2 regions of the Sporosarcina sp. 6E9 genome follow, and region 1 is predicted to be linked to the other one. Evidence: riboswitches for the same ligand, from Rfam matches in the RefSeq annotation. Region 1 holds a riboswitch; the other holds the start of a gene.
The links. Region 1 has a riboswitch for cobalamin ahead of J4G36_RS11440 (LPXTG cell wall anchor domain-containing protein). Riboswitches for the same ligand answer to the same signal wherever they lie in the genome.

Region 1 (3,424 bases):
TACTCCGTCGTCAATCCCGAAGCTTAGTTGAAAGCTTTCTGACCCCTTTGTTGCGCCTTCTGCATATTGAATATTGAAGTCAAACCAATCCCCAACTAATGTTAGTCCTTCATGCGATTGTTTCTCTTTCGAAGGCATCGTGACTTGCAATGTTGTCCCATCGGGCAGGTCTTTCGGCATTTGAAGGGTTGTTGAACTGTCTTCAATGATAATTTTCTGACCTTTAAACACTTCTACAACATTGCCGATCTTTATCACTTTTTCAAGGTCCGGCTCCGGTGTTGGTTCTGGTTCTGGTTCCGGTTCCGGCTCAGGCTCAGGCTCAGGTTCTGGCTCCGGTTCTATAACTTTATCAGTAAAGTCATAAAGTCTACCTTGGCCATTTACATAATAGTTGTAAGCGACAAGGGCTTGTAGAGCTTGCTCAGTCGCCATTCCATTGGACCTCGTATCATCTATTAAATGTTTAAATCCACCATCTTTAGCCTGGAAGCTTAGTAAGTTATCCATTAGGTTAATGCCATTTTTCGTAAACAGTTCACCAAGCGGATCAATATCATTCGCAGTTAATCCAATAATTACTTGAGCCGTCGTCTCTACAGAAATGCCGCCATTCCATGGATCATTAAATCCGCCAGTATCGCCTTGTTTTTCAGATAAAAATGAAACCGCTTTATTAATCGCTTCTTTCACTGCAGGCTGATTATTGTATGGCGCTAATCCAATTAAAGCCATCGCTGTGATATCGTAACTCGCCGCGCCTGTAGATGATGTAAACAAACTCCAAGCACCATTTTCAATTTGATTGCCCAAAAGTTCCGCAACTAACTTTTCACGTGTCCATTTGGCACCTTCTTGAATTGAAAAATGTTTTGTATCTAACGCTGTTAAAGCAAATATTATGCCGTTATTTCCCTGGTACGTGAGTGTATCTTCCACCGAACCATCCCAAAGTTCGCGGTCTGGACTGTTGTAAATCAATTCGATTAGATTATGTCCATAAACATCCCGAGGATCTTTTCCAATTGCGACCGCCGCCATAGCGAGACGTTCGCTATCCGTTATTTTAAATCGACCATTTTCAAGACCTTTTGTTATTTGGTCTTCAATGTTTTGTTTGAATGTATCTGTGTAATTTGTTGGAACGGTTTTCCCAGCCTGCGCTAGTCCTATTGCTTCCCATTCGCTATGGACGCCTGCTTCAATGATGTTAGCGCTTGCCAAATCAATTGCATTTTGTGTCAGTTCAGCATAATCCTCAACTGTTTTTTCCGTATTAATGTCCTGCTCATTGTTTTCATTTGCAGAAACTACGGTTATTGGTGACACAGCTAATCCCAAGATTAATAAAAACGATAATCCAGACCTTAACAATCGTTGCAAATCCATCTTTTCTTTCTCCCCTTTTTAAGTATCCTTTATGCCAACTACTGATTTTATGCAAATAAAAAAGGCCTACCTCCAGAAAAAGAGATAGAGCCTATGTATGTTCAATCATAATAGACGAATTGAATTCTACACGATGCATACCTTTTTCCTGGAAGGTGTTTATTTGCATACTGACTTTGGCAAGTCTCCTGACTTATGGTTCATCGCTTTCTCTGCCTTCCCAGTTATTCACCAGTGGCTAAATCTAGAGAGCGCATTCCATTTACAGTGGCCGGACCGTTCAGGTTTTTCACCTGATTCCTTTTTAATCTTTTGCTTTACGCAAAAGAACCAAAATCTACTATTTAATTGTCATAAGTTACCACGTTCCATGTAAGCATATAAGAATAATTAGATAAATGCAAACGCACATTAGCAAATTACAGTGAAAAGCCACCGTGTTATTTCGCATAGATAATGTATCGATCCGGTGCGCTACCTATATACGAAAATGGATAGCAAGTGGATAATGTTAGAATTTCATCAGGGGCTGTTGAACGGATGACTGTGCGATCATCGGCGTCGACGATGTCTGTATCGAAAATTGTGTAGACGAATGTACCGTTTTTCATTTTGACATGGATTTCGTCGCCGTGTTCGAGTTCCCCGAATTGGCGGAATACCGTATCCCGGTGTCCTGACAATAGGATTTGGTCGTTTTGACCGGGTAAGGCTGTGCTGCTGAAATGGCCGACACCTTTGGCTAATTCGTCTTCATGGGTTCCTTCAATAATTGGAATTTCACGGTCCAGTCGCGGGATGTATAAAATACCGATTGAGTCACCTTCGATTAGGTCGTTATAAGCGTCAGTATTTTCAGGTGTTAATTCATCACGTGAGATGATTTCATCTGAAACAAATGCTTTTGCTTCTTTCAACATTTTATCTTGCTGAAAGTACGAGTCTCCAAATTGCCAAGCTGCAAAAAGGCAAAAGCCCCCACCAACGACTATTAGTAGTATCGATAAAAGCTTTCTCAATGACATCCCCCTTGTACTTTTTAATCAACAAACCTAGTAAAATTTATACTAGAATAATGACTTTTTTCTACGTCAACCTACACTCACCGTAAATTTAAAAGTACCATAATCTTCCCGAACTATCCATTACTCATTTAACTATTTAATTTCAAAAAAACACCCAAGAAACTGTCATCAACAATTTCTCGGGTGTGGTGGTAAGAGTGATTACATTTTTTCTGGTGCTGATACGCCGATTAGTTTTAGGGCGTTCGCGATGGTTGTGCGTGTTGCTGTGATTAGTGCTAGACGCGCTTCAGACAATTCGCGGTTAGCAGAATCCAAGACTTTTTCAGCGTTGTAGAATGAATGGAATGCTGCTGCTAGTTCTTGAATATAGGTTGCTACGCGGTGTGGTGCGCGCATTCTCGCTGCGTCCGCTATGACTTGCGGGAAGTCTCCAATTTTTTTCAACAAATCAATTTCGCGTTCTGCCGTTAATAATGCAGCGCCTTCTGCAGATGGATTCAGTTCCAATTCTTTTGATTGACGAAGAATTGAAGAGATTCTCGCATGTGCGTATTGTGCATAGTACACTGGGTTTTCATTGGACTCGGAAACTGCTAGATCGAGGTCGAAATCCATTTGTGTATCGCCGGAACGCATCACGAAGAAATAACGAACGGCGTCAAGGCCGACATCTTCGACAAGCTCGCGTAAAGTAACAGCTTTTCCAGTACGTTTACTCATCATCATACGCTCTCCGTCTTTGTATAGATGCACCATTTGGGCAACGATTACTTCTAATTTATCTTTTCCGTATCCTAATGCTTCGATCGCTGCCATCATTCGCGGAATATAACCGTGGTGGTCTGCGCCCCAAATGTTAATCAGTTTTTCAAAACCACGTTGGATTTTGTCTTCATGATAAGCGATATCAGGCGTGATATATGTGAAAGAGCCGTCTTTTTTTATTAACACACGGTCTTTGTCATCGCCAAATGTCGTCGAACGGAACCAAGTGGCACCATCTTCTT
Region 2 (3,424 bases), on a different contig from region 1:
TCGGACTAAATTGTTGCAACACATGCATGACCTCTGTTTTCATCTCATATTCCTCCTTTTTGTCAATAAAGTGAAACTTCAATCCGTGGGGTGTTCTTCCCCACGGATTGTTAGTTGAACCAATCGGGCATTTACGGGCAGTTGACTCCCACCTATTCTTATCGTTTATCTCAAGTCTTGAGGTGGGAGTCTCACTGCCCGTTAATGCGGGACAAAAAAAGCCCCCGCCTCAAATAAATGAGGCGAAAGCATAACTTCCGCGGTACCACTCAACTTGCCCGTGATCGGGCCGCTTACTCATAACGGCGAGACACCGACTTTTCCTACTTAAATCAGAAAAGTATCTCCGAAGTGCGCTTCACAAGCATTCTTTACTAGGCTTTCACTGTCCCCAGTTCGCTGAAAAAGAAAAGTTTGTTACTCTCTTCATCCAAGATGTTGTAGATGACTATAGCAAGCATTTGCAATGGCGTCAATATGATTATTGGTCTTTTCTATAAATTCACTACTAAAACATATTTTATAGGAATTAGTGTGTTTTGGCACCTTCACGGTGGTAAATCATATACATGATGAACCACAGTGCACCGACTACCAAGATTGCGACGTATTGTGGGCTAGATGCGATAGAGACAAAAAATAGGGTAAGGAGTGTAGCGGGAAAGAGGAAGTTCATGGCATAAAAGGATTTATACGCAACACGATATTGCTCAAACTTTTCTCCTTCATCCAGATTTTCAAAAATTTCTTTGTATCCGTCTATTCGTTTCAGATTTACGAATGCAGCAGGACTGTATTTATTATGGAAACTAATCGCTTTCATTTGAGCATAGATCGCAAAAATAAAAATCGCAAAATATAAAATAACAATTACGGTTGCAAGTAAGTCATAGCCAAAGTCCCATTCTATTCCGACGATGAAAGAACTGGTAGCCCCAATGATAAACAATAAAGAAGTAGAGCCGACAAATTTATGGGCAACTTTTTCTTTTCTTGCCTCAAGCTCATCGATGTTGATCTCTGGCGTGTCCTTTTTATCAGCCTGATTCCAAATCAATCCAATACGAATGGACATGACAAGTAAGATAGCGAGCATTCCAAAAGCTATCAACTCTTTTCCATAAGGTACGCTGGGGCTGAACCCATCCCATAATATAACAATCAAACCGAAAGTAAACGCGAACCCAACAGCCATAAAGAGGCTAAGTGAACCTTTCTTTTTCTTCATTTCTCTTCCTCCTTTATTGAAAATACTTCGTCCACAGGCAGTTGAAATACTTTCGCGATTTTCATCGCAATTAAAATAGATGGTAAATAATCGCCTCGTTCAATTAAACTAATTGTTTGTCTTGAGGAATCGGTTAATTTAGCTAACTCAGTTTGACTGAGTCCGTCTCTAGCACGTAATTCTTTTAAACGATTAAGTAATATCGCCATCGTATTTCCTCCTCTTCATACCTAGTGTATATCTTTATAGTCATAGTGACAACTATTGTTGTCATTATGACTATTTTAATTGTCGACACGAGAAAATAATGATGAAAAATTCCTCTATGCATAAAAAGTAATATGAACAGTTTTATTCAGAACTGTTCATAACTTTTCCTTCTGGAACATGAAAGAGTATGATAGCAATTAACATGTTGTGGATAAATTACTTGTGGATATGTGGATAAGCGAGTGATTCTCGCATGAAAAACTTTTTACCTATTTACGATTAAAACACCATATGTTAGGGTATAGGAAGTGAACAAGGCACTATATATAGTATTGAATGATGGAATGGTACCGGAGGAAGAATGGAGTTCAGTTCTTCCTGTAGGAAGAATGAAGTTCAATTCTTCTTTAATCGGTTTAATAGGGAATCCGGATAATCCGGAGCTGTCCCCGCAACTGTAAACGCGGACGACCGCCTCAGAATGCCACTGTGGAAAAATCCATGGGAAGGTTTTGGTGGAAGATCGATGCGTAAGCCAGGAGACCTGCCTTTCATCATCAAGCGACACTTTCTTCGGGGGTTGAGAGGTGGAAGCGAGCGGGTTTCTTCCGTCTATCTTCTAACTTTAGAAGAATATTCAAGGACGCCCATTCTGTTTCCAACTTAAAAAATCCATGAGCGATAGCTCTGCCGAAGAGGCAGACCTATCGCTTTTTCATGTCGAAAATCGATTTACATAATTGGGAGGAGACGGAATAACATGACGACTAAAATTAAAACACCAAAAATTGATCAGCTATTACATAAATTACAAAACGAGTTTGGCGAACAGAAAATAGCACCGTTACTTAAAGTGAGCGCACGTTGGATAGAAAGGCATCCTGACGGGCAACGTTCTGAATGGGCGAAGGCAATGGTGCTCGAGGCAATCAGTTTTGTCGCAGAAGACGAAACTTACTGGACGTTTGTTGCTGCAAGAATTTATCTTGAAGAAGTCTATGCGCACGAAGAAAAGCAACGCGGTAAATCGGTCTATGCTGATTTTGCTGGCCATGTGGAAAGTTTAGTGCAAAAGGGTTTATACACACCCGTATTAACCGAAAAATACTCAAAAGCAGATTTGGATTATCTGGGAAGTGTCATTGAACCCGAACGAGACAAGTTATTTACCTATATTGGATTAAAAACGTTAATAGATCGTTATGTTGCAGTTGATTTCACTAAAAAGCCAGTGGAACTTCCGCAAGAACGTTGGCTCGTCATTGCCATGACGCTAATGCAGGACGAAACGGAAAATCGTCTAGAAAAAGTAGCTGAATCCTATTGGGCGATGAGCAATTTATATATGACCGTTGCAACACCTACATTGTCGAATGCAGGAAAACCACATGGCCAATTATCAAGTTGTTTTATCGACACGGTAGACGATTCTTTGCAAGGCATTTACGACAGCAATACAGATATCGCCAATTTGTCGAAATACGGCGGCGGAATCGGTGTTTATATGGGGAAAGTTAGAAGTCGTGGCTCCTCGATTCGTGGATTTAAAGGTGCATCAAGCGGTGTTCTACCATGGATTAAACAATTAAATAATACAGCGGTTAGTGTCGATCAGCTTGGTCAAAGACAAGGTGCGATTGCTGTATACCTAGATGTTTTCCACAAAGATATTTTCACATTCCTCGATTTGAAATTAAACAACGGGGACGAGCGCATGCGGGCGCATGATATTTTTACAGGCGTCTGTTTACCGGATATTTATATGGAGGCAGTCGAAGCACGTGGAGATTGGCATCTGTTTGATCCGCATGAAGTTCGGGAAGTGATGGGCTATTCACTGGAAGATTCCTACGATGAAAAACGGGGCGAGGGTTCATTCCGTGAAAAGTATGCGGAATGCGTCAATCATCCAGAACTTAGCCGAGAAACAATGCCGGCGATTGACTTAATGAAGCGAATTTTACGAAGCCAACTAGAAACAGGCGT

Region 2: another riboswitch for cobalamin. It lies ahead of J4G36_RS12050 (ribonucleoside-diphosphate reductase subunit alpha); the one in region 1 lies ahead of J4G36_RS11440 (LPXTG cell wall anchor domain-containing protein).

The regions. Positions count from the first base shown of each region.
Region 1 covers NZ_JAGEMN010000001.1:2,333,138-2,336,561, forward strand. Annotated here, with positions in the region: gene J4G36_RS11440 (LPXTG cell wall anchor domain-containing protein) at 1-1,389, opposite strand, end outside; cobalamin riboswitch at 1,551-1,739, opposite strand; gene J4G36_RS11445 (class D sortase) at 1,830-2,414, opposite strand; gene argS (arginine--tRNA ligase) at 2,616-3,424, opposite strand, start outside.
Region 2 covers NZ_JAGEMN010000002.1:92,740-96,163, reverse strand. Annotated here, with positions in the region: gene argS (arginine--tRNA ligase) at 1-43, opposite strand, end outside; T-box leader at 236-442, opposite strand; gene J4G36_RS12060 (DUF3169 family protein) at 530-1,228, opposite strand; gene J4G36_RS12055 (helix-turn-helix transcriptional regulator) at 1,225-1,437, opposite strand; cobalamin riboswitch at 1,815-2,004, shown strand; gene J4G36_RS12050 (ribonucleoside-diphosphate reductase subunit alpha) at 2,199-3,424, shown strand, end outside.